3 regions of the Planococcus sp. TJ-301 genome follow, and region 1 is predicted to be linked to each of the others. Evidence: predicted binding sites of a transcription regulator. Region 1 holds the regulator's gene; each other region holds the start of a gene.
The links. The regulator LexA, encoded in region 1, represses DNA repair genes until DNA is damaged. The targets are predictions, from matches to a motif close to CGAACATATGTTCG.
Positions count from the first base shown of each region.

Region 1 (10,561 bases):
TTCTTCTGGGACATAAAAATCTTCGTCAAATGTCCACTTGTAATATTCTTTAACAAGTTTCATCTCAGCTTCACCCAGTGGAGCTCCGTGAGCGTCCGCTTTACCGGATTTGTTTGGCGCGCCATAGCCAATGACCGTTTTCACTTCGATCAATGTCGGTTTGTCCCCTGATTGCTTCGCTTGTGCGATTTTTTCAGACAAGTCGTCAAGCTTGTTGCCGTCATCTACGCGCAGATAGTTCCAGCCATATGATTCAAAGCGCTTTTGGATGTTTTCAGAGAAACTCATACCAAGGTCGCCGTCAAGTGAGATATCGTTGCTATCGTATAAAACGACCAATTTGTTTAATTTCAAGTGCCCAGCAAGTGAAATCGCTTCGCCTGCTACGCCTTCCATCAAATCTCCGTCTCCGCATAGAGAGAAGGTATGGTGGTCGACGACATCCATGTTGTCTTTATTGTATGTAGCTGACAAATGGCGTTCTGCCATAGCCATGCCGACTGCCATGCCGATTCCTTGGCCAAGTGGTCCCGTTGTCGCTTCTACGCCAACTGTGTGATGATATTCCGGATGTCCCGGTGTTTTCGAATCCCATTGGCGAAAGTTTTTGATCTCGTCCAATTCAAGTCCGTAGCCGCTTAAATGCAATAAGCTGTATAAAAGCATCGAACCATGTCCCGCCGAAAGCACGAAACGGTCACGGTTGAACCAGTTCGGGTTTTTCGGGTTGTGGTTCATGTGTTTTGTCCATAATGTATAAGCCATAGGAGCTGCTCCCATTGGCAATCCCGGATGACCTGAGTTCGCTTTCTCAATCGCATCGATGGAAAGTGTACGTATAGTAGTTACTGCAAGCTGATCTGCATGGTTTGACATAAAAACATCCTCTCACTAACAATTTTAATCCTATTCTAGTGTAGTCAACAATAGGAAAGAATACAACTAGAAATGCGCCAAGAGCCAAGCGCTGAAGTCTGGACACAACAAAAAAAAGAACAAGTATTAATTTAAATACTTATTCTCTCGGATATTTTTGACCTTCTCCGGCGTTACATCGTTACCTTCCGGATCAATCACTTTTACGTTTTCAATTGTGCCGCGCATCGTTTGGCGGAAAGTTGCCAAATACTCCTGGCGCAATGCAGATTGTTCTTTTGCCTCTTCAATGGACAAGCCCACAGTCTTGGATTTTCGAGATAATTCGTTAATGCGTTTTATTTTATCTGGAGATAACATTAGAATCCCGCCTTTCTTCTATCATATCGTACAAAAGAAGCGGGATTTCTGCAATCTATTAGCCCTCTTTCATCTCGAGGAATTCTCTGTAGCGTCTGTGGACGGTTGCTTTGCTTGCCTGATAACCGAAGCCTTGCAGCGTTACCGCAATTTCATGGAACGTCAGCCCGTTCTGTTTCAGGCTGACAATCTGATCGATCGGCAAGTCTAAGCGCTCCCGTCCATCGGGGTTGCCCCTGCCTTTTAGATTGCGTTCAGGCTTGTAGCCATTTTCAACAGCGCGCTTCATGCCACGTTTGATTTTGGCATTATGTATTTTGCGCTGATATTCTTCAACAACCGCTAAAATCTCCAGGACCATGTCGTCCATATCATTTAATGCAATGGGACCTTGATCGGTCAATGTAAAAACCTCCACGCCATATTTTTTCATGACGTGAAGCAGCGCGATCCGAGCATGGCCACGGCCAAGACGGGTTTCATCCTGAATGAAAACCGCTGAAACTTTATCGGTTTTAATGACGTTGAGCATCTCCAAGAGCCCTTCCCGGTCCATTTCGTAGCCGCTGTGCTGATCTTTAAAGATGTCTGAAACAATGTATCCTTGCGCAAATGCGAATTTCAATAATTCTTCTTCCTGCCGTTCAAGTGAACTTTCCTGGGTGTCTTTCGTGGTGCTGACGCGGCAATAAATTAACGCAGACTTCTTCATTCTGCATCACCCGCCAGTTTGGTGGTTTCGTCTGGGGCGAATTTTAGTTGTTCGCTGGGGATTTTGATTGATTGTCCAGCAATGATCTTCGGAGTGCTTAAGCCATTCTCCTTCATGATTTCTTCAATCCACTCCTGATGGGGGGTATTGCCGCTGAATGACTCCGCAAGTGTCCACAAAGTATCGCCTTGTTCGACTTGCACTAGGCTCATTTGATCTTCCTGCGCGTTATGGGTGAAAACCGAATAGAATGAAAAAGATAGAATCAGAAGAAAGAGTACTGTCAGGTAAGAATTTTTTTGGATGAATGTCATAAGAACCGCCTCCTAAGAATGTGTGTTCGGAATGTATGTTCTTACTTTAATGCGAACAAGTGTTTTTGTCAACAAATAAATTCGAACCTATGTTTGCATTTCATATCCCAAGTTGGTATACTATTGATAGAAAACATGCTGAACTATTAAAAAGAGGTGAAACTGTTGAAAAAAGTATCGAAACGCCAAGAAGATATTTTGTCATTCATAAAAGACGAAGTCCGGGCCAAAGGCTACCCGCCTTCCGTCCGTGAAATTGGAGAGGCAGTTGGCTTGGCATCAAGCTCGACTGTCCATGGCCATCTTGCCCGCCTTGAAAGCAAAGGCTTGATCCGCCGCGACCCGACAAAACCGAGAGCAATTGAAATTATCAGCACTGATGATTCACTGGTTGAAAAAAGCCCGGTCCTTCATGTACCGCTTGTCGGTAAAGTAACGGCTGGCGTTCCGATCACGGCGATCGAGAATGTGGAAGAGTATTTCCCGCTTCCCCAGTCATACGGAACTGAGGACGACCATATTTTCATGCTGGAAATCATGGGAGAAAGTATGATCGAAGCTGGCATCCTGAATGGTGACTATGTCGTAGTGAAACAGCAGCAAACCGCTAACAATGGCGACATCGTGGTAGCTATGACCGCTGATGACGAAGCGACAGTCAAACGATTTTTCAAAGAAGACAATTATTTCCGCCTGCAGCCTGAAAATTCATCGATGGATCCAATCATCGTAGACCAGGTCTCCATCCTTGGAAAAGTGGTCGGAGTTTACCGCCAACTACATTAATCATGACACATAAAGACGCCGAGAGAATTTCTCTCGGCGCCTTTTTTAGTTTCCTACCTTTTGGGCAGACAAAATCAACATCAACGGAATGCGCTCCCGCCGTTCAAACTCTGCTGCGGATTCGAAATTTGTAGGGACCGGCTTTCCTTCCCTGAGGGCAGTTACAGCAAATCCGGCTTCTATTAGCGCTGTAAAGTAGGTTTCTGTCGTTCGGTGATGCTTGACGACTGTCTTGCTTATCCAGGGCTCACCGCGCTCGCCTTCCTTGAAATAATCATCGACCACCCAATCACCTCTGCGTTCGCCTTGCGCTTTACTCGCAAACGACGAAGTGGTCAATGGGTGCTGTACAGTGAAAATGAATTTACCGTCCAGCACCAATGCTTGATTGATTTCCTTGAACAAGTGTCTGATATCCGTCAAGTAATGGATGACAAACCGCGAGACAATCAAATCGTATTCTGAACCCTTTGCTTGAAACGATTCAAGGTCCGCTATATGTATCTTGCCACCCAGCTGTGCCGTTGCTCTACTTGCCAGCAATGCCATCTCCCTTGAGCCTTCTATTCCCGTATAGGATGCTGCTCCAGAGCCGAGCAGTTCATTGCCAAATTTACCGTCTCCACAACCGAGGTCCAAGATTGCTTTCCCTTCGACTTCACCCATTAGGTCACAGATAATCGGTTTCTCTATCGCGTTATTCGGGCTTTCCTTGCGCTCTCTCCGTTTCAAAAAACCCGCTAAAAAATCCTTATCGTCGTAAACACTCGATCCTTTAAATTCCACCTAGCCAGCTCCTCTTCTAATTTTAGGCATAAAAAAAGCATCCGTTAAAACGCGATGCTTCAGGCCTCATAATTCATAGACCATAATGTATTTTACTTGTGTGATAGTAATACGGTATAGGCGGTCGTTGTCCTGGTCCGTGATTTCAAACGTGCCGTGAGTCGGAATATTGCGCAATGCTGATTCTTTGTTTTCAGCATATACTGTCAGGACAATCGTATTGCCTTGGTCAAAATAGAATTCAACTTGGAAAGTTTTCATGCATCGGCCTCCTCTAAAGCAGAATGGTTTTTGCTTCTGTCTATCATACACCATTTGCGGGGCGAGTTGTCCATTCTTTTTGGAGTAAACGCTCTGGTAAATAGGGAAAACCCCGAATACGGACTCATAATGAGCCGAATTCGGGGTACCGGTATTCTGAAGATCGTATTCAATTTTTGCTTTCGACTTTTTGCTGTTGCGATATCCACCAATCGATATGCCTCACGTCAAAAAAGATTGTATTGGCATAGGACTGGCTATGTGGAATCTGCCTTTTTGCGATGCTCTCATTAATTTGTTCTTCAGTCCTCGGGCATCCTACAGAATCTAAATACTTCCGCAGGTCTTTAACCCCTTGAATTTTCGTCAAACTAATCACCCCCACAAAATCTTCTTACTTTCTAAGAAAATTCAGTATGGGCTATTAATCGTACTATGAATTCTTCTTAATGATACCACAGTCCTGGAAAAACTAAACTTCCAAAATCAAAAAACTTTTATTTACTGACCCAAGTGGATAAGAAGCTTGGAAAGTTTGCAAAAAAAAACACACCAGTGCAAGTGCGCTGGTGTGTTATATTTGCTTAATACATTTTCAAGTATTGCTCGCGCTCCCATGGGTGAACCGCAATGCGGAACATGTCCCACTCGATTTCTTTCGCTTCCACAAAGTTGTTAAGAATGTGAGAACCAAGTGCTTTCGTCATCACTTCATTGCTTTGCAGCTCTTGAAGTGCTGCGTACAATGTTGGCGGAAGGTCTTGGATGCCCACAGCTTCGCGCTCTTTTCTGTTCATCGCGTAGATATTGCGGTCTACAGCTTTTGGTGGCGTCATTTTCTTCTTGATGCCGTCAAGGCCAGCAGCCAATAAAACAGCCATTGCCAAGTATGGGTTTGCAGCCGGATCAACAGAACGCACTTCTACGCGTGTTGACAATCCACGTGAAGCCGGGATACGGATCAACGGGCTGCGATTTTGTCCAGACCAAGCAATGTAGCACGGAGCTTCATAGCCAGGCACTAGGCGTTTGTAAGAATTGACAGTCGGGTTTGTAACCGCTGTGAACCCTTGTGCGTGCTCAAGGATACCTGCAAGGAATTGGTATGCTGTTTCACTTAACTTCATTTCGCCGTCTTCATCCAAGAAAGCATTCTCGTTGCCATTGAATAGGGAAACGTTCATGTGCATCCCTGATCCGTTGACGCCGAATAATGGTTTTGGCATGAATGTTGCATGCAAACCGTGTTTCCGAGCAATAGTTTTAACTACTAATTTGAATGTCTGGATATCGTCGCATGCTTTGACAGCATCTGCGTATTTAAAGTCGATTTCGTGCTGGCCTGGTGCTACTTCGTGGTGGGATGCTTCGATTTCAAAGCCCATTTCCTCTAACTCGAGCACGATGTCGCGTCGGCAGTTTTCGCCAAGGTCCATCGGCGCCAAGTCAAAATAACCGCCATTGTCGTTCAGTTCCAATGATGGTTCGCCGCGCTCGTCCAATTTGAACAAGAAGAATTCCGGCTCAGGCCCAAGATTGAAATGTGTAAAGCCAAGCTCTTCCATTTCTTTCAGTACGCGCTTCAAGTTATTGCGTGGATCGCCATCAAATGGAGTTCCGTCTGCACGGTAGATGTCGCAGATTAAACGTGCAACTTTTCCTTTGCCTGTGATCCATGGGAAAACGACCCATGTGTCAAGATCAGGGAACAGGTACATGTCTGATTCTTCGATTCGCACAAATCCATCAATAGAAGAACCGTCGAACATCATTTTGTTGTCTAAAGCCTTATCCAATTGGGATGTAGGGATTTCAACATTCTTAATGATACCTAAGATGTCTGTGAATTGCAGACGGATAAAGTTCACTTCTTGTTCTTGCATTAAACGTTTAATGTCTTCTTTAGTATACTTGCCCATATTCGCTTCACTCTCCTATGATTTTTTATGTAACCCGGTTCATTTGAAGAAACGGGATAAATCCCCTTGCCTAATGCCGCCTCTGTCGAACGATTTCGAGTTCAGCATTTCATCCCTCAAAATTCGCCGAAGCTCGGCATCCGTGATTGTTTGTGGAGCTGTCTTTTCAATTGTCGGTTGTGACCGCAGGGCATAAATCTTTTTTATGCCCGCAATATTGATGCCTTGATCAAGAAAATCTTTGATTTCCAAAAGAGTGTCCACGTCGTTTAATGAAAACATCCGCTTATTCCCTTCCGATCGCGCTGGGCTGATCAACTCGTGCTCTTCGTAGTAACGGATTTGGCGCGCTGTCAATTCCGTCAGCTGCATTACTATACTGATAGGAAGAAGCGGCATCGTCCTGCGAACCCGGTGTGTCATGTTTTTCACCCATTTCAATAATTACTGCTCCTTTAGTGTAAAGGATGTCAGATAACTTGTCAAACGAATGTTAGGTTTTCTAACGTAAAAATTTCCGCACAGTTTTTGTGCGGAAATTTATGTTAGATCAGATTTGATTTTTTTAAGGTTTCAATAGAGTTCAATACAGCAATTTTCACATGCTCGTAAGTAAGCCCACCTTGTACAAAGGCGGTATATGGCGGTCTGATGGGACCATCAGCGGTCAATTCAATGCTCGACCCTTGCACAAAAGTGCCGGCTGCCATGATGACATCGTCTTCGTAGCCTGGCATATAGGCAGGTTCGGGTTTGAATTGCGCATTGACCGGCGAACTCGCTTGAATCGTTTGGCAGAATGCCACCATTTGCTCAGCGGTGTTGAATGACACAGACTGGATCAAGTCCGTCCTTTTCGCTGAATAATGGGGAGATGTCGCCATGCCGACGGATTCAAGCAGCGCGGAAGTGAAAATCGCGCCTTTCAATGCCTGCGATACGATATGCGGCGCCATGAAAAACCCCTGGTACATATCCGGCAATGCATTCAATGATGCGCCTGCCTCTCCTCCTATACCCGGCGAAGTCATGCGGTAACCGCATTTTTCGACTAAATCCCTTCTGCCGGCAATATAGCCGCCAATTTTAGCTAGTCCGCCGCCAGGATTTTTGATAAGCGATCCGGCAATCAAATCAGCACCCGCTTCAATCGGTTCTTGTTCCTCGACGAATTCGCCGTAGCAATTATCGACGAAAACGATCGCGTCCGATTTAATGGTGCGAATCTCAGCAATCATCTCGGCAATCTCTGCTATAGTAAACGACGGACGGGTATCGTAGCCTCTTGACCGCTGTATTGCTATCACTTTCGTCCGTCCGTGAATGGCTTTTTTTGCCGCATTCCAGTCTACGCTTTTGTCTTCAGCCAACGGCACATGCTGGTAGCTGATGCCGAAATCCCGCAGCGAACCGGTGTCCTGTTCCCCACCTGACACAATGGCATCCAAGGTATCATATGGTTTTCCAGTCAGATAAAGCAGCTCATCGCCAGGACGCAAGACGCCGAACAATGAAATCGTGATGGCATGTGTCCCTGAGATGATCTGCGGCCGCACCAATGCCGCTTCCGCTTTGAAGACAGCCGCATAGACGCGTTCAAGCGTGTCGCGCCCTTCGTCGTCATAGCCATAACCCGTTGAAGGATTGAAATGATGGTCACTGACTTTTTGCGAATGGAAAGCTTCAAGTACTTTTTTCTGGTTCAAAAAGGCGATGTCATCTGCTTTCTGCAGCTCGCCTTGTATCGTTTCTTCTATCGCTCGTATTGTAGTTTGCATCTAATTCTCCATTCTCTTTTGCTCACTCTCTATTATGCAATTAAACTTGAAATTGCGTCAAATTCTGCTACAATTCATAGAGTTGAAGATTTCGGGAGGATGCATCATATGGCTTGGGAAGTATTAAGTGCCATCGGAACGATCGCTTTTGCGGTGTCCGGGGCTATTATCGCTATGGAAGAGGAGTATGATATCTTCGGGGTTTATCTGCTGGGGATTGTTACTGCGTTTGGCGGCGGCGCAATCCGGAATTTATTGATCGGCGTGCCTGTTTCCGCATTATGGGAGCAGGAAATGATGTTTCAGCTTGCCTTGTTCTCCGTCACCCTCGTATTCCTTTTTCCAAATAAACTATTAAGCCATTGGAACCGCTGGGGCAATTTCTTTGATGCCATCGGGTTATCAGCATTTGCCATACAAGGTGCACTTTACGCAGTGAATCTGGGAATGCCGGTATACGCAGTTGTCGTCGCAGCTGTATTGACGGGTTCCGGCGGCGGTATGGTCCGGGACGTCTTAGCCGGCCGCAAACCGCTTGTCCTAAAAGCGGAAATTTATGCTGTTTGGGCAGCGATGGCGGGCATACTCATCAGTTTTGACATGGTACGCACCGACTCGGTGCTGTATATCCTGTTTATCTGCATCACCGCATTGCGGATCCTCTCTTTCACATACAGATGGCGCCTGCCAACACGAAAAATCCTTACGACCAAAACACATTAAAAAGACCGCCCGGCTTTAAAAGCCGGGCGGTCTTTTGAGTTTCAATAATTATGCGTGGGTTTCGCCTTTCCAATCGAGCATCCCGCCATCAACATTGATGGCTTCGATACCGCCGGATTCCAGGATTTCGCATGCTTTCGCGCTGCGTTTACCTGAGCGGCAAATAACATGCACGGTTTGGGAGCTGTCGACTTCCGACAAGCGGTCCGGCAATGTGCCAAGTGCAATGTGCTTAGCGCCCGGCACTATGCCAGCCGCCACTTCTTCATCTTCACGCACGTCGATCAGCTGCACCTGTTGGCCAGCTGCCAATTTTTCCTGCAGTTCATCAGTAGAAATCGATTTCATTGTTATTGCCTCCCGTTAGTCTTCTTAATGGCTTTTAAGCCTTTTGTGTATTAGTTGAAGGATTAATCCTGGTGTTCGATAGCAACCGCTTTCGAGGGTGAAAAAGTCGAAATGGCATGCTTGTAAATCAGCTGCTGTTTGCCTTCGGACTCAACCAGCACTGTGAAATTATCATAGGATTTAATCGTGCCTTTCAATTGAAAACCATTCAATAAAAATACAGTTACGTAAATATTGTTTTTGCGCAGCTGGTTTAAATAAACATCTTGAATGTTTACTGGCTTCATGAATATCCCCCTCATAATCCCTAGTCTTTATTTTTCCCCGCAATTATTTCAATTCGACGGGCACGGTCTATATCCTGCATAAAAGCTTCAATTTCCCGAATGTTTTTTTCCGGATCGGCTAATGCATCAATCCAGAAAATCGGCAGCTTGTTTTTGAAATAAGTGAATTGCCGCTTTGCGTATTTCCGTGAATTGCGTTTTAACTGGCTGACCGCTTCCCCGAAATCCACCGTTCCTTCAAGAAACCCATATAATTCTCTGTAGCCAATTGCTTGGATCGCCTGGGTATCGCGGACGCCGCGGTCTCGCAGCGCTGCCACTTCATCCAGGAGACCCTGCTCCAGCATAGCATCGACGCGCTCATTGATGCGCTGATACAGGACATCGCGGTCGATGTCGAGCCCGATGATGGCCTCGTTATACATAGGCGACAACGCCAGGCTGCGGTCCGCTTGCTGTTCTCCGCTTTCCAAAATTTCAAGTGCGCGGATGACGCGCCTCGTGTTGTTCGGATGAATATCGGTTGATGGGTCCATTGCCATCAATTTATCGTGCATATGCTGCGGACCCTGCTGTTCGAGTTCTTCATATAAAGCGGCCCTCACTCTTTCATCGACTTGGCCGTCCGTAAAGCGGTAATCGAATAAAACCGCCTGGACGTATAGGCCCGATCCTCCTACAAGGATCGGCAGCTTGCCCTGCGATTTGATTTCTTCGATTTTGCCGCGCACAAGCCCTTGGTATTCCGCCACCGAAAAAGATTCTTCTGGTTCCTTGATGTCGAGCAAGTGGTGAGGCACTTCTTGCATTTCTTCTGCACTGATTTTCGCTGTGCCGATCGACATGCCGCGGTAGACCTGCATGGAATCGCCATTGATAATTTCACCATTAAAGCGTTTTGCAAGCTCCAAGCTCAGCGCTGTTTTACCGGAAGCCGTGGGGCCTACTATGGCAATTACATCAATCATTTTCCAACATCCACTCTGCCATAATTTCGTAATGCACTTCTTTGTCGATTTCTTTAAGCAATTCGTGCCTAGCGCCTTCCGCCAAATGCACGCGGACATTCGTCATCCCAGCTTTCTGGTATTGTTCAGCCGCCTGGAAGATGCCTTTGCCATGGCCGCCAACCGGATCTGCGGAACCGCTGATCAGCAGCAGCGGCAAATCTTTGCGGATTTTTGCCACTTCCGCTTTGCGATGGATCAAATCCAGGCCGGTGAATAAATCTACATAGAATTGATTAGTAGATGGCGCACCGCACATCGGATCTGCTTCGTATATGGCCACTTCGGACTTGTCCCGGCTGAGCCATGCATATGCAGATTCTTCGCTTTTGAACGCTTTATTGAAACTGCCGAACGTCATTTTTCCAAGCATTTCACTCACTGCTGTCTGTCCTTGCGCTTTC
Region 1 covers NZ_JBZDOH010000001.1:891,054-901,614, forward strand. Annotated here, with positions in the region: gene tkt (transketolase) at 1-876, opposite strand, end outside; gene AC4EHJ_RS04610 (DUF896 domain-containing protein) at 1,003-1,236, opposite strand; gene AC4EHJ_RS04615 (YneB family resolvase-like protein) at 1,295-1,948, opposite strand; gene yneA (cell division suppressor protein YneA) at 1,945-2,262, opposite strand; gene lexA (transcriptional repressor LexA) at 2,428-3,048, shown strand; gene AC4EHJ_RS04630 (class I SAM-dependent methyltransferase) at 3,094-3,834, opposite strand; gene AC4EHJ_RS04635 (hypothetical protein) at 3,901-4,095, opposite strand; gene AC4EHJ_RS04640 (hypothetical protein) at 4,265-4,465, opposite strand; gene glnA (type I glutamate--ammonia ligase) at 4,680-6,014, opposite strand; gene AC4EHJ_RS04650 (MerR family transcriptional regulator) at 6,054-6,437, opposite strand; gene AC4EHJ_RS04655 (methionine gamma-lyase family protein) at 6,560-7,792, opposite strand; gene AC4EHJ_RS04660 (trimeric intracellular cation channel family protein) at 7,901-8,515, shown strand; gene AC4EHJ_RS04665 (rhodanese-like domain-containing protein) at 8,564-8,863, opposite strand; gene hfq (RNA chaperone Hfq) at 8,926-9,150, opposite strand; gene miaA (tRNA (adenosine(37)-N6)-dimethylallyltransferase MiaA) at 9,171-10,118, opposite strand; gene AC4EHJ_RS04680 (alpha/beta hydrolase) at 10,111-10,561, opposite strand, start outside.

Region 2 (10,561 bases), 390 kb from region 1:
CGTTTATCGGCCTGCATGAAAAACGGCATTTGAAGCAATTGGAAAAAGCCATCGAAAAAATCAAATGATATCCAAAAGAGTGATTCAAAAAACTTATCACATTCCATAATTTTAATGTAATTTACTTATGCTTTTGTTTTCGTTATGATAGAAGAGGAGAAAAGACTCTATTATAAGCCTTTTCAGAAGATTTAAAGGAGGAACATGATCATGGCAAAAAGCAGTTTGCACAACAGCCGCACTTCTTTTGAGCTCAATGGCAAAACGTATAACTTTTACCGTTTGGCTGCATTAGAAGAAGCAGGAATCGCGAAAGTATCACGGCTTCCTTATTCAATTAAAGTACTTTTGGAATCCGTGCTGCGCCAGCATGACGGATACGTCATCAAAGACGAGCACGTAGAAGAGTTGGCAAAATGGGGCAAAGATGCGAACAAAGAAGCAGAAGTTCCATTCAAGCCTTCACGCGTCATCTTGCAGGATTTCACAGGTGTTCCTGTAGTCGTTGATTTGGCTGCACTTCGTTCAGCAATGGCGAAACTTGGTGGAGATCCAGACAAGATTAACCCGGAAATTCCGGTTGACCTCGTCATCGACCACTCGGTGCAGGTAGACAACTACGGTACTGAAGATGCTTTGCGCATCAATATGGAGCTTGAGTTCGACCGCAATGCGGAGCGTTACCAATTCCTGAACTGGGCACAAAAAGCCTACGACAACTACCGTGCAGTTCCACCGGCAACGGGTATCGTTCACCAAGTTAACCTTGAGTATTTGGCAAACGTTGTCCATGCTGTACCGAACGCAGACGGCACTTTTGAAACATTCCCTGACACATTGGTCGGAACAGATTCACATACGACAATGATCAACGGAATCGGCGTACTTGGCTGGGGCGTTGGCGGAATTGAAGCTGAAGCGGGCATGCTCGGACAGCCTTCTTACTTCCCGATTCCTGAAGTTATCGGCGTGAAAATGACAGGCGAATTGCCGAACGGTGCAACAGCTACCGATTTGGCGCTTAAAGTGACTGAAGAATTGCGTAAAAAAGGCGTAGTCGGGAAATTCGTCGAGTTCTTCGGACCTGGCGTTACGAAATTGCCGCTTGCTGACCGTGCGACGATTGCCAATATGGCTCCTGAATACGGCGCAACTTGCGGATTCTTCCCGGTTGACGAAGAAGCTCTTAACTACATGCGTTTGACTGCACGTTCTGCTGAACAAATCGCGATCACAAAAGCATATTTGCAAGCGAACGACATGTTCTTCACCGTTGAGAACGAAGATCCAATCTACACAGACGTTGTGGAAATGGACCTTTCAACAATTGAACCGAACCTTGCTGGACCGAAACGCCCACAAGATTTGATTCCTTTGTCTCAAATGAAGACTGAGTTCAACAAAGCGGTAACGGCTCCTGAAGGACCGCACGGTTTTGCGCTTGATGCGAATGAAATCGCGAAATCAGCTACGGTCAACTTCAAAGACGGCCGCGTTGCTGAGATGAAGACAGGGTCGCTAGCAATTGCTGCTATCACATCTTGTACAAATACATCTAACCCGTATGTAATGCTTGGCGCTGGTTTGGTCGCTAAAAAAGCGGTTGAAAAAGGTTTGACGCCGCCTGCATACGTGAAAACTTCACTTGCGCCAGGTTCGAAAGTTGTAACAGGCTATTTGAACGATTCTGGATTGCTTGATTACATGAACCAAATCGGCTTTAACCTTGTGGGCTACGGCTGTACAACGTGTATCGGTAACTCTGGCCCATTATTGCCTGAAATTGAAGATGCGATTCTTGACAACGATTTGCTTGTTTCTTCTGTACTTTCCGGTAACCGTAACTTTGAAGGGCGTATCCATCCGCTTGTCAAAGCCAACTACTTGGCGTCTCCGATGCTAGTAGTCGCTTATGCACTTGCTGGAACAGTTGATATCGACTTCGCTGTTGATCCAATCGGCAAAGACAAAGAAGGCAACGATGTGTTCTTCAAAGACATCTGGCCAACAACTGAAGAAATTAAAACAGTCGTGGCTGATACCGTGACGCCTGAATTGTTCCGCAAAGAATATGAGCATGTATTCAGCGAGAACGAAGCATGGAACGCAATCAAGACTAACGACGATGCGTTATACGCATTCGACGAAGAGTCGACTTATATCCAGAACCCGCCATTCTTTGACGGCCTTTCGAAAGAACCGGCTCCAATCCAGCCATTGGCTGACTTGCGCGTAGTGGCTAAGTTTGCTGACTCGATCACGACTGACCACATTTCACCAGCTGGGGCGATCGGCAAAGATACGCCAGCAGGCAAATACTTGCGTGAAAAAGGCGTCGAGCCTCGCAACTTCAACTCTTACGGCTCACGCCGTGGGAACCATGAAGTTATGATGCGCGGAACGTTCGCGAACATCCGCATCCGCAACCAGGTTGCACCAGGCACAACAGGCGGCTACACAACGTACTGGCCGACTGGTGAAACAATGGCAATCTACGATGCAGCGATGAAATACCAGCAAGAAGGCACTGGTCTTGCAATCTTGACAGGAAAAGACTACGGCATGGGCTCGTCTCGCGACTGGGCTGCCAAAGGTACATTCCTATTGGGCATCAAAACTGTTATTGCTGAAAGCTACGAGCGGATTCACCGCTCGAACTTGGTAATGATGGGCGTCTTGCCGCTTCAATTCTTGAACGGCCAAAACGCTGAAGTCCTTGGCTTGACTGGACGCGAATCCATCTCTGTCAACTTGTCTGATACCGTTAAACCACGCGATATCCTGACAGTGACTGCAACTGCTGAAAACGGCGACGTGACTACTTTTGAAGTACTTGCTCGTTTCGACTCAGAAGTAGAAGTAGATTACTACCGCCACGGTGGTATCCTTCAGATGGTACTCCGCAACAAATTGCTAGAAGTGTAATAAATTCATAGAAAAGCGTCCTGGATCGAATCCAGGACGCTTTTTTTATGCAAAAAATTGGGTACGGAAAGTATTTTGCTGCGCAAAGGAAGTTAAACGCTGGTGAGAGGAAGTATTTATCGCTTGAGAGAATGTATTTCGCGATACAGGGGAAGTAAATCCTTAATTTTCCAAATAAAACATCTGATAATCTATAAAAGAGCGTTCTCTATCCATTCTAGCAAGCTCTTTTTTGCAGATCATGAGATATGGAAAGTATTTTGAGACGCAAGGGAAGTAAAGCGCGTAGGAAAGTAGTTATTTTGCGATACCGGAGAAGTAAATCCTTAATTTTCCAAAAAAACCTAAAGAAGTCTTCAAAGATTTCAATGAAAATGGCGTGCCAGGCAGGCTTTTCTTTTTCGATTCCACTGAGTCTCTTGTATACTTAAATGAGAGGTGAAGGAAGAATGTTTATTAGTGAAAAAGAGATAGAGATCCGCTATGCGGAAACCGATCAAATGGGCGTTGTCTACCACGCCAATTACATCATTTGGCTGGAGATCGGCCGCACGAAGCTTATTGAAGACCTGGGTTTTACCTATGCGGGGATGGAGAGCGAAGGCTATCTGTCGCCGGTGACCGATGTGTCGATCCAATACAAGGCGCCGATGCGCTACGGCCAGAAAGCCATTGTCCGTACATGGGTGGAAGAACATGGCCGCCTGCGCACGACGTATGGCTATGAGATTCTGCACGAAGACGGTACGCTTGCAGCAAAAGCGACATCAGAGCACGTTGTGGTGAAAAAAGAGACATTCCGGCCAGTATCGATCCAGAAGGCGTTTCCGGGATGGCATGAAAAATACCAGGAAGTTAAAAGGAAGGATTCAGATGGCGTTCGGAATTAAGCGCGAAGAGCTCGTACGCTGGAAGCTCGATGTGGAAGAAGGGAAAATCGCCTTTTTGACGCATTATTGGGTGGATGAACGGTTCGTGGGCTGTTCAACGGTGACGAAAGTCGGCTGCTGCGATTTGGAAAAGCTGGAGCAATGGGGACGCCAATACGGCTTGAAGCCGGAATGGATGGACCTGCGCAATAATTATCCGCATTTCGACTTGTTCGGCGAACATCAAGTCCGCATTTTGAAAGAAGAAAACATGCTGCACCAATTGCATAAATTCAAAAAAGACAACGCGTGAAGTTTCTCACGCGTTGTCTTTTTTATAATCGTAATTCAATTCTTTCAAGTCGTCGTTCACGCTCACTAGCAAATCATGACCATCAAAATACCAGAGGTCGGTTTCTTCGATATAGTAGGTGACGTCGTCTTGTTCAATACTGACGGCCGTTTCCCCAGGCTGGTCTTTCGTTACGCCGAGCGAGAATCCCGGCTGCAATTTGCTTGAGCCGCCGTAGCGGACGAAAAATCGGACTTTGTCTCCCGCTTCTACTTCCATTTCTTTCGAGAACCATTCGAATGCATCTTCACTGATGTTGATCTGCATGCGCTGCACGCCCTTTCAATGGCATTTCACCATTTGATTTTCGGCTCTGTGCCGGCCTTGATTCGTGCGATATTCGCCCGGTGGCGGTAGATGATAAAGCTCGCCAATATGAGGATGACAATCAAAAATGGATAATCTTCTGAATAAAATGTATAAATAACTGTATAAATAACTGCAACTACTGCTAAAATAATGGAAGATAGCGAAACCATTTTTGTGATTTTTAGGGCAATCAGCAATACAGCGACTGCGAGCAGGAACAATGGCCATTGATAGCCGAGCAGGATGCCGCCGGATGTTGCAACCGCTTTTCCGCCTTTGAATTTCGCAAAGACCGGAAACATATGGCCGATGACCGCGATGACGCCGAAGACGAGCGGGTGGATTGATGTGTCGATGTAAAACGGAATCATGGTTGCGGCAGTCCCTTTCAGGATGTCGAGGATCGTTACGGCGATTCCCGCTTTTGCGCCGAGTGTACGAAAGGTGTTGGTGGCCCCTAGATTCCCACTGCCTTTCGTGCGGATATCCGTCTTGTAAAACAGTTTCCCTACCCATAACGCGGAAGGGATCGAACCGAGCAAGTAAGCTAAAATAAGGGGAAGCAAAATGTCCATGGAAAACTCCTTTGGGCCATACGTATTTGTTTTTTAAGTTTAACATGAAGCGAGTTCATTGAACAATATCCGATCGTTTATTCAACAACGCAGCGGAAATCATGTATGATAGAATAAAAGGACAGGTGAAGTGAATGCACAATCCAAACCGTGAAAAAATCAAAAAAGTTCTTGATGATTCCAAAACCATTGCTGTCGTGGGGCTGAGCCCGAATCCTGACCGTACCTCTTATATGGTGTCGGAAGCGATGCAGCGGGCAGGCTATCGGATCATCCCGGTGAATCCGAGAGCGGACAACGTGCTCGGCGAGAAAAGCTACGCGTCATTGGCGGATATCCCGGAACCGGTCGATATCGTCAATGTCTTCCGCCGCAGTGAATTTCTGCCGGATCTGGCGCGGGATTTCAAAGCCATCGATGCTCCGGTATTCTGGACCCAATTGAATGTGGTGGACGAAGCGGTATTCGATGACTTGACCAATGCAGGCTATACGGTTATCATGGACCGCTGCATCAAAGTGGAACACGCCATCCTCAAATAAGAGCTTTTTTAGGATAAGAGGGCGCCTAGCTCTCTTTTTCTATGATTATTGACAGATTGGCCCGTTATCGATACGATTAAAGACAAAGAAATGCGAACAGATGTTTTGTTGGAGGGAAAAGAATGGCCAAAACAAAAAGTACGGCATACAACGAAGAAGCAATTCAAGTACTCGAAGGCCTAGATGCCGTTAGAAAACGCCCGGGTATGTATATCGGTTCGACAGACGCCAGAGGACTGCACCATTTGGTTTATGAAATCGTCGACAACTCGGTTGATGAAGCGCTTGCCGGATTCGGCGACAAGATCAGCGTTACGATCCACGAAGACAATAGCTTGAGCGTCCGCGACCACGGCCGCGGCATGCCAACGGGAATGCACCGAAGCGGCAAACCGACGCCTGAAGTCATTTTGACTGTACTCCACGCCGGCGGCAAGTTCGGCCAAGGTGGCTATAAAACAAGTGGCGGACTCCACGGAGTCGGTGCTTCAGTCGTCAACGCGTTGTCCAAATTCTTGGAAGTGACGATTTTCCGCGATGGCAAGAAATACCGCCAGCGCTTCGAAAACGGCGGCAAACCGGTCACGACGCTTGAAGAAATCGGAACGACAAAAGAAACCGGTACCGAAATCCATTTCCTGCCGGATGAATCGATTTTTTCAGTGACGAAATACAATTACGAAACCTTGAGCGAACGTCTGCGCGAATCGGCGTTCTTGTTAAAAGGATTGAAAATCGACTTGACGGACAAGCGTACCGGCATGCAGGACTCGTTTTTCTACGAGACCGGCATTGAAGCGTTTGTTGCTTACTTGAACGAAGAAAAAGACGTACTGCATAAAGTCGCCTATATCGAAGGCAATCAGGATGAACTCGAAGTGGAGTTTTCGTTCCAGTTTAACGACGGTTATTCGGAAACGATTTTGTCATTCGTCAACAACGTCCGCACACGCGATGGCGGAACCCACGAAACTGGCGCAAAAGCGGCAATGACGCGTGTCTTCAATGATTACGCACGAAAAATCAATTTATTGAAGGACAAAGATAAGAACTTAGAAGGCTCGGACATTCGCGAAGGATTGGCCGCAATCATTTCCGTCCGCATTCCGGAAGCGATGCTGCAGTTCGAAGGGCAGACGAAAAGCAAGCTCGGCACAAGTGAAGCGCGCAGCATTGTCGACGCAGTTGTATCGCAGAAGCTGATGTATTTCATGGAAGAAAACGCTGATTTAAGCGCATCGCTCGTCCGGAAAGCAATTCGCGCGTCACAAGCGCGCTTAGCTGCACGGAAAGCTCGTGAAGATGCCCGTAACGGCAAAAAGCGCAAAAAATCGGATGCGTTATTATCGGGCAAATTGACGCCAGCACAATCCCGAAACGCCTCGAAAAACGAATTGTACCTGGTGGAGGGCGATTCGGCCGGCGGTTCAGCGAAGCAAGGCCGCGACCGCACGTTCCAGGCGATCTTGCCGCTGCGCGGGAAAGTCGTCAATACTGAAAAAGCGAAGCTTGAAGACATTATGAAAAACGAAGAGATTTCGACGATTATCCACGCAATTGGCGGCGGAGTAGCGGCGGATTTCTCGGTGGCGGACATCGCCTATAACAAAGTTATCATCATGACCGATGCGGATACCGACGGCGCGCACATTCAAGTGTTGTTGCTGACGTTCTTTTACCGCTATATGAAGCCGCTCATTGAAGCCGGCAAAGTGTTTATCGCATTGCCGCCGCTGTTCAAAGTTTCAAAAGGCGTGGGCAAAAAAGAAGTGGTCGATTATGCCTGGACGGAAGCCGACCTTGAAGCATCTACGAAAAAAGTGGGCAAAGGCTATATGCTGCAGCGCTATAAAGGTCTTGGCGAGATGAACGCCGACCAATTATGGGAAACGACGATGAATCCGGAAACCCGGACATTGATCCGCGTTACGATTGAAGACGCAGCGCGCGTGGAACGCCGGATTACGACGCTTATGGGCGATAAAGTAGAACCGCGCCGCTTGTGGATTGAAAACAACGTCGACTTCGGTATGGAAGAAGACGGCAACATTTTGGAAAATGATTTAATTCATGCTGAGGAGGAAGTTGTATGACACAAACCGAACGTTTTCAAGATCTGCCATTAGAAGAAGTCATCGGCGATCGGTTTGGGCGTTACAGTAAATACATCATCCAGGACCGCGCACTTCCGGATGCGCGCGACGGGTTGAAACCTGTTCAGCGCCGGATTTTATATGCCATGTACAAAGAAGGCAATACCAACGATAAAGCGTTCCGGAAATCCGCCAAAACAGTCGGTAACGTAATCGGTAATTATCATCCCCATGGAGATACTTCCGTGTACGAAGCAATGGTGCGCCTAAGCCAGGACTGGAAAGTGCGCCACATGTTAGTTGAAATGCACGGGAATAACGGCTCGATGGATGGCGATTCGCCAGCTGCGATGCGTTATACTGAAGCACGTTTGTCGGCGATTGCCGGCGAATTGCTGCGCGATATCGACAAGCGCACCGTAGAATTCATCCCGAATTTCGATGATTCGGATATGGAGCCTACGGTCTTGCCGTCGCGTTTCCCGAACTTGCTAGTAAACGGTTCGACAGGAATTTCTGCCGGCTATGCGACGGATATCCCGCCGCACGCTTTGCATGAAGTGCTTGACGCTGTGCTTATGCGTATGGATAATCCGGACGCGACGGTCGAAGAACTGATGACGGTCATCAAAGGGCCGGATTTTCCGACTGGCGGCATTATTCAAGGCGTCGACGGCATCCGCAAAGCGTATGAAACCGGTAAAGGTAAGATCATTATCCGTTCGAAAGCGGATATCGAGCCGTTAAAAGGTGGTAAAGAACAAATCGTCATCACCGAAATCCCGTTTGAAGTCAATAAAGCCAGCATGATCAAAAAAATCGATGACCAGCGCTTCGACCGCAAACTCGAAGGCATTTCGGAAGTTCGTGATGAATCCGACAGAACCGGACTGCGCATCGTCATCGAATTGAAAAAAGACATGGACGCTAACGGCATCTTGAATTACCTGTACAAAAACACGGATCTTCAAGTCAGCTATAACTTCAATATGGTGGCGATCCACAAACGCCGCCCGACGATGATGACGCTGCAGACATCACTTGATGCTTACATCACTCACCAAAAAGAAATCGTCACGAAACGCACGGAATTTGATTTGCAGAAAGCGAATGACCGGATGCACATCGTCGAAGGCTTGATCAAAGCGTTGTCAATTCTCGATGAAGTCATCAAAACGATCCGTGCGTCGAAAGACAAGCGCGATGCGAAGAACAATTTAATTTCTTCGTTCGCCTTTTCAGAAGCACAGTCGGAAGCCATCGTCAGCTTGCAGCTATACCGTTTAACGAATACCGACATCACAGAATTGCGCAACGAAGCGGATAGCTTGAAAAAGCTCATCGCTGAATTGACTGGGATTTTGACAAGTGCCACGAAGCTGAAAAATGTCATCAAGAAAGAGTTGGCCGTTATCCGCAAGCAATTTGCAGAACCGCGCCGGTCGGTCATCGAAGACAAAATTCAGGAAATCACCATCACGCGTGAATTGCTGATTCCAAGTGAAGACGTCGTTGTTACGGTCACGAAAGAAGGCTATGTGAAACGTACAAGTCCGCGTTCCCATGCAGCATCGAACGGCCAGGATTTCGCTATGAAAGATTCTGACCATCTATTGTTCGAGCGCAATTTAAATACGCAGCACACGATTTTGATATTCACGACCGGCGGCAATTTCGTTTTCCAGCCGATCAATGAGCTGCCGGATATCAAATGGAAAGATCTCGGCCAGCATTTATCAAGCATTGTGCAGCTGGAACCGAACGAATCGATTTTGGCAGTATATCCGTTTGAGAATTTCGAAGCCGACGAGAGCATTTTGACCGTTTCGAAAAACGGCATGGTGAAACGTTCGGCGCTGAAGGATTATCACATCCAGCGCTACTCGCGCGCAATTAAGACGATGAACCTTAAAGGCGACGACAAAATGATTTTTGCCGGCGTCGTAACAAAAGAAACTGAAGTGTTCATTGCAACGAACCAGGCATACGGCGTGCGTTTCCCGCTCGAAGAAATTCCTGTGACGGGACTTCGTACAGCAGGGGTAAAAGGCGTCAACTTGAAAGACGGCGATACTGTTGTATCGGCTATCATGATCGATCCGCAGCAAAAGCAAGACCTTGTATTGGTCACGCAGCGCGGAGCCGCCAAGAAAATGAAGCTTCAGGAATTTGAAATCGGAAGCCGCGCGAAACGCGGCGTCGTCATGCTGCGGGAATTGAAATCAAATCCCCACCGTGTCGTCTGCGTACTGTCGGTATCCGGTTCAGAGGAAATCTTAATGGAAACAGCAAAAGGTGTCCGACTTCCGCTTGCAGCAACAGCGTTAAAAACAGTTGACCGCTATTCGAACGGCTCATTCATCATAGATGAGAGCTCGGACGGAAAAGTAACAGCAGTTTACAAGAAAGAAATGCCCGCTCCAAAAGAGCAAGCGTGAATAAGGTGAAGGGAAGGGGTAGTCCATTTATGGGCTATCCTTTTTAGGTGTGCTAGGTTCTTTAAAAAGAGCAGGATGAAGTATAAGTCAATACTTATGTTTTAAATATTATTATTATGTAATCTAACTAAAGGAGACATATCCATTTTTCATAAACCTCCCATAATCAAATGCTTATATATTGAATATATTAATTATGTAAACTATAAATGATAGTATTCGATAAATTCCGATTGCTTCGTTGACACAGTTTTCTTGGGTCCATATACTTGCTATATAACAGTTTTGCCTACTATAGATTCGGAAGGGGAAATGACCATGTTTGCACCATTAACGCCATTAGATTGGAAACGACGGGCCATCAAGTATTATCCGGAGAAAATTGCGGTCATTGATCAAGAGAAGAAATTTACATATAAAGAGTTCGGCAAGCGGACGGACCAGTTGGCATTTGCGCT
Region 2 covers NZ_JBZDOH010000001.1:500,032-510,592, forward strand. Annotated here, with positions in the region: gene AC4EHJ_RS02535 (DinB family protein) at 1-68, shown strand, start outside; gene acnA (aconitate hydratase AcnA) at 211-2,925, shown strand; gene AC4EHJ_RS02545 (acyl-CoA thioesterase) at 3,375-3,815, shown strand; gene AC4EHJ_RS02550 (hypothetical protein) at 3,799-4,107, shown strand; gene AC4EHJ_RS02555 (HesB/YadR/YfhF family protein) at 4,114-4,413, opposite strand; gene plsY (glycerol-3-phosphate 1-O-acyltransferase PlsY) at 4,440-5,030, opposite strand; gene AC4EHJ_RS02565 (CoA-binding protein) at 5,165-5,572, shown strand; gene parE (DNA topoisomerase IV subunit B) at 5,695-7,665, shown strand; gene parC (DNA topoisomerase IV subunit A) at 7,662-10,103, shown strand; gene AC4EHJ_RS02580 (long-chain-fatty-acid--CoA ligase) at 10,422-10,561, shown strand, end outside.
Region 2: parE (DNA topoisomerase IV subunit B) is a predicted target of LexA. The motif match lies at 5,666-5,679, and genes of this name have one in related genera.

Region 3 (10,561 bases), on a different contig from region 1:
GCTTGCCGGTGACCGGTGCCCGAAACGATGAATGTCCACCGTCAGCCGGCCGTCTTTCCAACGCGCATTTTCATCCGCTGCCGCTTTTTTAACAACAGCCAAAAATTGCTGTTCCAGTTTTTCCAGTTCGCCTTTGTCATTAGAGCGCAAATCGACGGACATGCTCGCTTCCTGGGCAATCGCGTTGACGGACGTTCCGCCGGTTACCTCGCCGACAGAAAATGTGGTTTTGGGTTCCGACGGCGTTTCAAGATCTGCAATGGCTGCAATGGCACGGCCTAAAGCATGGGTTGCGCTTGGTGTGCCAAACGCCGCAAAGCTATGGCCGCCCGGGCCCTTATATGTAATCGTATAGCGGAAACTGCCTGTCGCCTTGTAGATGATATGATTGTCGCCTTCGCCATCGAGCGAAACAAAACCGTCGATATCGTCGTGCTCGGCAAAAAACGCTTTGACCCCCCGCAGATCGCCAGCTCCTTCTTCTCCCACAGTGCCGCCAAATATGATATCGCCGCTTGTGCGGATGTCCACTTCATTCATTGCCCGGACCACTGCCAGTAATTCTGCAAGCCCTCGGGTATCGTCGCCGATTCCCGGTGCGTGGAGAACGCCGTCCTTTTGGTGCACGGTTGTGTCAGTGCCTTCTGGAAATACGGTATCCAAATGCGCTGAAACGAAAATCTTCGGCCCTTTTTCCAATCCGCGGCGCACACCGAATACGTTCCCTTCTTCGTCCATCCCTACATCTTCCAGCTGCAGACCTTGCAAGCGTCGCATAAATTCTTCCGCCCGCTGTTGCTCTTTGAACGGCGGAGCCGGGATTTCGGTCAGTTCAATCTGTTCTTTCACTGTACGCCCATGATCTCGCTCGATGAACGCCAAGCCTTTTTCCACTGCCTCTAATTTTGTGAGTTGCTCGAATGCTTTTGTCACTTCCGGTGTGATCATTAGTTTTTCCATTGCGCTTCCCCTCCATCATATATTGGTCCGACAGCTACTCTCTGCAAGCCGCAGCCCGATTTCCGTGGTATTCCTCCATAGGAAAAACCGGCATGCTTGCACATGCCGGCCCATTCTTGTTAATCAATTGTGAAATAGCGAACGAGGACGGATCCTGTTTTCGTTTCGCCGTAAACCAAAAGTGGTGCTGCTACCGGCTCTCCGCTTTCTTTGCTGAAACGGATCGTTTTTTGCATAAATTGCCCTTGTTCATGTGTGTATTCAACATCCGGCAGCAAAAGATCCATTTTGCCGAGGTTCGACGAAACTTCACCGCTCAATGGCAAGTGGGAAGGAATGTAGATTTCCACATTGCCTGCCAACGTCTTCGCTTCCACTTTGCGTGCGTCTTTGCAGCGGGAAGTGACCACAATATTGCCGTTAAGCGATTTCGCTTCGGCTTTTTGGATATCGCCGTCGACGTAAATGCGGCCATTCAACGTTTCTGTTTCCAGATCCTTGCCTGTCACTTCTTGCACTTGGATTGCGCCATTTGCCGTTTCCAATTCAGCGGAGTCGAATACGACATTTTTCATGTCGATTTTTCCATTTGCCGTTTTGACCTTCAAAATGGCCGTATCGATGCGCTTGATGGCGAAACCGCCGTTGAACAAGCGTGCAGTGATGTGTTCGTAGGATTTCTCCGGAACATACAATACTACGTTCACTTGAGTCGTTTTCATATCGCTGATGATGCGCAATTTCTGGCCATCGCCGATAAAGACGAATTTATCAAGAAAATCCTCTTTCGCCTGCGTTTCCGATTCTGCACGGTACGCTTTCACACTGCATTCCGCGCGGATGGAATCGTCCTGTGAAGGGAAAATTTCCAATTGGCCATTCGCAATATCAGCAATGATGTTCGTGATGTCCATGTTTTCCAAGCGGAATGTATGGTGGAATTGCAGCGCTTCGCCGAATGGCGAATCGAATTCCATCGTTTTCAATTTGCCGACTGAACTTTGCATGAATTCCATCATACGGTCGCTCAATTGGTTCAAGTCTTTTGAAACGTTTTTCGAAAAATCTTTCGTGAAATCACGAGAGAAATCTTTCGAGATTTTTTTGACCATATCTTCTGGTCTGAAGAAGCCACGTCTGCCGCGTTTTTCCCGGTAATCATCACGGCCGTAAGAGTCATTGCGTGAAGACTGGCTTCCGCCGCCATCAATCGCTTTTAATAGCTCAACTGCTTCCCTCGCCGAAATTGTGCCATTTTCCACCATGTCCAAAATGCGTTCTTTTTCGCTTTGCATGTGTTGCGGCCTCCTCATGATCGGTTTCGTGAAAAGCGCGAGCTAAACCCAAACCGAAATTAGTATTCTTTTAATTGATACGTCCAGCACTCTAAAAAGTTTCATTTCGCTGCTTTTTTCTTGCGCGTGGCTTTTGACACCAGTGTTTCCATCCGTGCGCGATCGCGTTCAAGGATCGGTTTCAAATACTTGCCGGTATAGGAATTTTTCACCTCGGCTATTTGTTCCGGCGTTCCTGCTGCCAGAATGGTTCCGCCTTTGTCTCCACCTTCAGGACCCAAGTCGATGATATGGTCGGCCGTCTTGATGACATCCAAATTATGCTCGATCGTCAACACAGTATCGCCGTTGTCGACAAGGCGCTGAAGAACTTTCAGCAAGCGTGAAATGTCGTCCGCGTGAAGGCCGGTCGTCGGTTCATCCAGGATATAGAATGATTTTCCGTTTGAACGTTTGTGCAGCTCTGAAGCCAGCTTCACTCGTTGTGCCTCGCCGCCGGACAAGGTCGTCGCCGGTTGGCCCAGCGTGATATAGCCCAAGCCTACATCGACGATGGTCTTCAGTTTGCGGTTGATTTTCGGGACGTTCTCAAAGAATGCGTACGCGTCTTCCACGGTCATTGCCAAAACATCCGCAATGTTCGTGTCTTTGTATTTCACTTCCAGCGTTTCCCGGTTGTACCGTTTGCCATGGCAGACTTCGCATGGCACGTAGACATCCGGCAGGAAATGCATTTCTATTTTAATGATACCATCTCCCCGGCACGCTTCACAGCGTCCGCCCTTGACATTGAAGCTGAAACGGCCTTTTTTATAGCCACGCACTTTCGCTTCGTTCGTCATTGCGAAAACGTCACGGATATCATCGAACACACCGGTGTAAGTCGCCGGATTCGATCTAGGGGTCCGTCCGATCGGTGACTGGTCAATGTCGATGACTTTTTCGAGCTCGTCGATGCCCTCCACCGATACATGATGCCCAGGCTTCGCTTTTGCCCGGTTCAATTTATGGGCCAATGATTTATACAGAATTTCGTTGATCAACGTACTTTTACCCGAACCTGAAACGCCCGTCACCGCAGTAAACAGCCCAAGCGGTATGTCGATATCGACATTCTTCAAATTGTTCTGGCTCGCTCCGCGGATTGAAATCTTGCGCCCATCAGGGATGCGGCGCTCAGATGGCAACGGGATGAATTTCTTGCCGCTCAAGTACTGGCCAGTCAATGACTTCCGGTTCTTCATGACTTTTTGCGGCGTACCCGCTGCAATGATTTCGCCGCCGTGGACGCCTGCGCCCGGTCCGACATCGATCAAATAATCCGCTGCAAGCATCGTATCTTCATCGTGTTCGACAACAATCAGCGTATTTCCGATATCGCGCATATTTTTCAATGTACTGATGAGTCGGTCATTGTCACGCTGGTGCAGGCCGATTGAAGGCTCATCCAAAATGTAAAGTACGCCGGTGAGCCGTGAGCCGATTTGCGTTGCTAGGCGAATCCGCTGCGCTTCACCGCCGGACAATGTGCCGGAAGCGCGGTTCAACGTCAAATAATCCAAGCCGACATTGATCAAAAAGCCGACCCGTTCGCGAATTTCCCGCAAAATAAGCTTGGCGATCGCCATATCTTTTTCGGATAGTTTCAGATTCTTAAAGAACTCGTCCGCTTCAATGATGGAGAATTCGGATACGGTTCCGATATGCAAGCCATTCACTTTTACGGATAACGATTCGGGTTTCAAGCGGTAGCCTTCGCAAGTCGGGCATGGCTGTTGCCCCATGAATTTCTCCATTTGTTCCCGGATATAATCCGACGATGTTTCACGGTAGCGGCGGTCAACGTTCGACAGCACGCCTTCAAAATTGATGTGGTTATCGCGGATTTGCCCGTAATCGTTCTCGTAGCGGAAACGGATTTTGTCTGAGCCAGAACCCCGCATCAAAATATTGATGTGTTCTTCCGGCAGATCGCTTACTGCGATATCCATGTCGATTTTATAATGTTTGCAAACTGCCTGCAGGAGCTGCGGATAATATTGGGAGCTTGTCGGCTGCCAAGGAACGATGGCCCCTTGCTTTAAAGACAAGTTCCAGTCCGGTATCACGAGTTCAGGGTCCACTTCCAGTTTATGGCCTAAACCGTCGCATTCCGGACATGCGCCAAACGGTGAGTTGAACGAAAACATGCGCGGCTCCAATTCGCCGATTGAAAATCCACAAATCGGGCAAGCATGGTGTTCACTGAACAGCAATTCTTCTTTTTCCATGACATCAACCAATACGCGTCCTTCAGCCAGCCGCAATGCGGATTCAAGTGAATCACTGAGGCGCGGAGCGATATTGTCTTTCATGACGATCCGGTCGATGACCACTTCAATATTGTGCTTTTTGTTCTTATCCAAGTTGATGTCGTCATCCAGGTCAATCAATTCGCCGTTGATGCGTACTCTGACATAACCCTGTTTTTTAATGTCTTCCAAAAGTTTCACGTGTGTTCCTTTACGCCCGGAGACGATTGGAGCAAGAATCTGCATTTTTGTGCGTTCCGGATAATCCACGATCCGGTCAACCATCTGTTCGATGGTCTGTGATGAAATTTCAATGCCGTGGTTCGGGCAGATCGGTTTCCCGACCCGCGCATACATCAAACGCATATAATCGTAGATTTCTGTCACTGTCGCGACTGTGGAACGCGGATTCTTGCTCGTTGTTTTTTGGTCGATCGAAATAGCCGGGGACAGCCCTTCAATCAAATCCACATCAGGCTTATCCATTTGCCCTAGAAATTGGCGCGCATAAGAAGACAGCGATTCAACGTACCTGCGCTGCCCTTCCGCATAAATCGTGTCGAACGCCAATGAAGATTTTCCGGAACCTGATAATCCCGTCATGACAACGAGTTGGTCCCGCGGGATAACAACATCTATATTCTTTAAATTATGTGCGCGTGCGCCTTGTATGCGTATCTCTTGGTTTTTCAAGTCTAATCATCCTTCCGCTTTCAATTCAAGCACTGTATCGCGCAATTCAGCTGCGCGTTCAAAATCAAGCGCTTTGGCCGCTTCTTTCATCTCTTTTTCGAGCAGGGAAATGAGTTTTACGCGCTCTTCTTTCTTGAGCTTTTTGCCCGAAACCGCTTTTGACACATATTCTTCGCCTTCTTCTGCAGCCTCTGTGGCGCGGATGACGTCGCGGATTTTCTTTTGTATTGTAATCGGCGTGATGCCGTGTTCTTCATTATAATCAGCCTGGATTGTGCGCCGGCGCGCCGTTTCATCAATCGCTTTCGTCATCGAATCCGTCATTCTATCGGCATACATGATGACATGGCCATTCGAATTACGTGCGGCGCGGCCCATCGTCTGAATCAATGAACGCTCAGAGCGCAGGAAGCCTTCTTTGTCCGCATCCAGAATCGTCACGAGCGACACTTCCGGAATATCCAGCCCTTCACGCAGCAAGTTGATGCCGACAAGAACGTCGTAGACGCCCATGCGCAGTTCACGGATGATTTCGATGCGTTCAAGTGTTTTGATCTCGGAATGGAGGTAATTGACTTTGATCCCCGCTTCTTTCAGATAAGCGGTGAGGTCTTCCGACATTTTCTTGGTCAACGTCGTCACCAAGACCCGCTCGTTGCGGTCTGTACGCTGTCGGATTTCATCCATTAAATCATCAATCTGTCCTTCGATTGGGCGCACTTCGATGGTCGGATCCAGGAGCCCTGTCGGCCGGATGATCTGCTCGACCATTTCCGGCGTGTGATCAAGTTCATATTGCCCCGGCGTCGCTGACACGAACACCGCCTGATGGATATGCTCCTCGAATTCCGTGAAGGTCAACGGGCGGTTGTCCATCGCCGAAGGCAGGCGGAAACCATGGTCGACGAGCACTTTTTTGCGTGCTTGGTCGCCATTGAACATGCCGCGCACCTGCGGCAGCGTGACGTGGCTTTCATCGACCACCAACAGGAAATCTTCCGGGAAATAATCGATGAGCGTATAAGGCTGCGCGCCAGCCGGGCGCAGCGTCAGATGCCTTGAATAGTTTTCGATGCCTGAGCAGAAGCCCATTTCGCGCATCATTTCCAAATCGTAGCGCGTTCGCTGTTCCAGCCGCTGTGCTTCAAGCAGCTTGTCTTCAGCGCGCATTTCTTTCAAGCGCTCTTCCAGCTCTTCTTCAATGTTGGCGATCGCTTTGACCATTTTGTCTTCGCGGGTAACAAAGTGGGACGCTGGAAAAATCGCGACGTGTTCACGTTCGCCGATGATTTCACCGGTCAGCGCATCGACTTCGCGGATGCGGTCGATTTCGTCGCCGAAAAACTCCACGCGCAGGCAGCGTTCATCGCGCGATGCCGGGAAGATTTCTACTACATCGCCCCGTACACGGAATGTGCCGCGGATAAAGTTGATGTCATTGCGCTCGTATTGCACATCGACCAGTTTTCGCAGCAGCTGGTTACGCTCGATTTCCATCCCTTTGCGCAGTGAAACCACGAGCTCCCGGTATTCTTTCGGAGAACCCAGGCCATAAATGCAAGATACTGAAGCAATGACGATGACGTCATCGCGTTCGAACAATGAACTCGTCGCCGAGTGCCGAAGTTTATCGATTTCATCGTTGATACTGGCATCTTTCTCGATAAACGTATCGGATTGCGGCACATAAGCTTCCGGTTGGTAATAATCATAATAACTGACAAAATACTCAACTGCATTGTCCGGAAAGAATTCCTTGAATTCACTGTACAGCTGACCAGCCAAAGTCTTGTTGTGCGCCATCACGAGCGTCGGCTTTTTCACTTGCTGGATGACGTTTGACATTGTATACGTCTTCCCTGTCCCTGTCGCTCCGAGCAGCGTCTGGCATTTCTTGCCGTTGATGATTCCTTGTGTCAGTTCGGTAATTGCAGCCGGCTGATCGCCCGCAGGCTCATAGGGTGCCTGAAGATTGAATTCCTGTTTCATGGTTAATGCCCTCCGTTCGTTCATTGTCTCTATTTTATCATATGCCCTAAAAATACCCTAACAAAAAGCGAACGTATGTTTTTTCACTATTTCTTTTGGATCTGCAGGTTGGCAGGGAAGAACCAATCCTGCTTCAAGGGGCGCCTGCACTGCGTAAACGTGCAAAAAAATGCATCGGACTAGGTCCGATGCATTTTTGATAACATTCTATAAAAAGCTGCTTACTCATTCTTCTTCGTGTTTTAGGGTCTTCAATTGCTCGCTATACGTGTTGAATGCTTTACGGTCGTTATTGTCCAGGGCTTCGTCGATGAGGCTCATCAGCTGCTCTTCTTGCTGAGAGCGGTGAACATGCTTCAGGAACAGATCCAAATAGATATCGTTCAGAAGTTTTTCCGCTTCGGTCGCTTTCTTTGTTTGAGCCATCGCTTTCATGAAATCAGCATAAGAATAATAGTTTTCCATTCTTCATCACCCCGAATGCTTTTCATTAGTATACAATATAAATTCTGAAAGAACAATCGTTTTTTGAAAATTCTAATGAAATAGAAAATATTTTATTTTCCGTAGTAAAGCCTTTGCTAATTTGCATTTTTTCCTTATAATGTTATATGTATAGTAAATTTGAGGGGTGTATAATTCATGAGAAAAAAGAATCATCAGCTCTTATCATATACGGTGTGCAGCAATACCTACGCACTTCTGCCGTATATTGACGGCCACAGAAACTGGACGCGGGTCATTGAAGACCGCAGCGAATTCATCGTAGAGGAATCCGTCTATAAAATCATCAGCTCTTCGTGCAGATTTTACAGGGGATCCCTCGAAAGCGCCACCCTCTATTCCCAGAAAGCGATCCGGGTCAAACATAAACCTCCTGTCATCATTGGGGAATATTACGGCAGCCCACTCATTTTCTTTCCTACCCATTCACCGAAGAACCGTGATTCGGTCTGGTTCAATTTTGATGCAGTCGAGTTGATCGACAGCGAAGACACCATTAAAGGAAGCCTTGTACACTTGAGCAACGGCATAAGCGTACCACTCGACGTGTCGCCCATCGCCCTCAGAAATCAGCATTCGTTTGCCGGTTCGCTGCGCCGCTTTTTCAGGAATTCCCAACAAATCCACAAGCAGCAGATGGTCTATTTGACGAAACGGCGGTATCCGCCCCGCGCTCAGCATCCGATGGATTGACCGCCGAAACTTCAGCCGCTGTTCATATTGAGGCTGGTGGACCTGGTCAAATCTCCCGGTGTGCCATCGCCAAATAAATTCGCAGCAGCTCCTCCACTTGATTGCGTAGGCGCAAATTCAAATAGCGCCTGTGATCTTCATAGCCCCCATGGTAAAAGACATATTCAGTAAAGGTATCATCGCCTGTCCCCTTCAGCATTTTCATATGCTGCTTGCGCATATGGATGTTCGTTTCCTTCAGCTCCCTCTGAACTTTCCGAATCGCTCCATCCACCAATTCAACATACGGCCTCTTCAACTTAAAAGGACCCTGTTCGAATAATGCACGGTCGCGCTCCAGAATGATCAGCACCATCGGCAAATACATCGCTTTTTCAAAATAGACGATTTCCTCTTGTGAGATTAACGGCATTTTTAGCACCTCCTCAAAAAGGGAACGTTTGTTCTTATTTTTAATTTTAGCGCCATTTCCTAAAATTGCAATAGCCTCCGTCAAATAATCCTTTCTGGAGTTTTATTTAATAAGTTGAATTAAAGAAGTAACTCATTTAAAACTGCTTCGGACGCTTTGGGTAAGGCTAGGATGATTGCTCCTGCGCAAGCTTGTCGCAAAAAGCCAGGCAAAGAACGCCTGGCTTTCTGCCAGAATCTTCTGCTTCTGTCTCTGCATCGCTTCGCTAGCTTCGAGACATGAAAGTGTGTTGCATCGCTGCGCTAGCTTCGAAGCAAAGGAAATGGTCCAAATTCCATTTGGCTATTCCCTTGCCTAGCCCTTGGCCGCGCCTTCGCTGGTAAGCTCTTTGAAAAATAAAGAGCTTAGTAGGTTCTGCTATTTTTGTAGACACGGAATAAAATTGCGGAAACTTCAGTAAGACTCTGTCCCTGTCTCTGCATCGCTTCGCTAGCTTCGAGACAAAGACATTGGTCTCGCAGGCTGCGGCCAATGTCTTGCCCGCGGCAAGCGAGGCAGTTTTGCGCAGTACTAATAAGAAGAATCATAATTCAACTCGCATGAATACACCCTTGCCATGAAAAAAAGAGCTGTCCGGAAGTCTGTAAAACAGAATTCCGGACAGCTCTTTTCATTTAATTGAACGGTAAACCCATAATGATCCGACGAAAAATCCGGAAGACACCCACATGAACGGCTCATGCCAGAACCACACCGAAACCGAGATGCCAGCGAACGACAGGATGGTGAACATGCCGGCAAACATCCGGCTCTGCAGATCGCGCTCATGCTGGCGATTGCGTCCGTCGCGATTTTCGATGTAATGGCGCATCCGCTCCGGCTCTTCCAAATAGCTGATGACTTTCTGCGGCAACACCCGGAATGGGCCCGAGGCGTTCAGCACCCAGCGCAGCACATCGCTTTTACCGAAGACAGGCTTGCCTTCTTTTTGAGTCGACGCCCATTCAAGAACGCGCGGCCGCGCCAATGCCAAGAGGTCAATGCCTGGATCCAGGACGTTCAGCACGCCAACAAAGATTGAAGCCGCACGACCGAAGAATGCGAACTCAGCTGGCAGCTGTACCGGTTGTGTCCGGACGATGTTTTGCATGTCCTTGAACAGCCGCTCCACGACAAAGCTGTCCATCTGCATCAGCTCGTCTGATTCGTATGCAGCGACCAATCGGGAAATCGTATCGGCCAAAAGCTCACGGTTAGCTTGCGGCAATAAGAACCGGAGCTCTTCAAGCGCATCAAGAACCAATTCGTAATTTTTGAAGATAATGCCTTCCGCAATGCGCAGGACAGCCTGTGAATCCGCGGTCGTGATTGTGCCCGTCATGCCGAAATCGATCAGCACAATCGTGCCATCAGGCTTCAGTAGAATGTTCCCGCCGTGCGGGTCAGCGTGGAATTGTCCGCCGTATAAAATCTGTTCGAGGAACAGGATGAACAGCCGCTCCGCGATTTCGTGGCGGTCGATTCCATTTTTTTCAATAAAGGCCAAGTCGGTGATGCGTGCCCCCTCGATCCATTCCATGACAAGGACGCGGCGCGTCGACAAATCATCAAAATAGACAGGAAAACGAATGCCGTCCATTTCGGAAAAACGGTCCGCGAACGCGCGTCCACTTTGCAGCTCCTGAAGGAAGTTCAATTCCGCACCGATCGTTTCGGTCATTTCC
Region 3 covers NZ_JBZDOH010000004.1:69,724-80,284, reverse strand. Annotated here, with positions in the region: gene AC4EHJ_RS15110 (M20/M25/M40 family metallo-hydrolase) at 1-960, opposite strand, end outside; gene AC4EHJ_RS15105 (DUF4097 family beta strand repeat-containing protein) at 1,080-2,255, opposite strand; gene uvrA (excinuclease ABC subunit UvrA) at 2,357-5,239, opposite strand; gene uvrB (excinuclease ABC subunit UvrB) at 5,246-7,228, opposite strand; gene AC4EHJ_RS15090 (IDEAL domain-containing protein) at 7,454-7,693, opposite strand; gene AC4EHJ_RS15085 (competence protein ComK) at 7,871-8,425, shown strand; gene AC4EHJ_RS15080 (YhjD family protein) at 8,472-8,837, opposite strand; gene AC4EHJ_RS15075 (ABC1 kinase family protein) at 9,508-10,561, opposite strand, start outside.
Region 3: uvrB (excinuclease ABC subunit UvrB) is a predicted target of LexA. The motif match lies at 7,297-7,310, and genes of this name have one in related genera.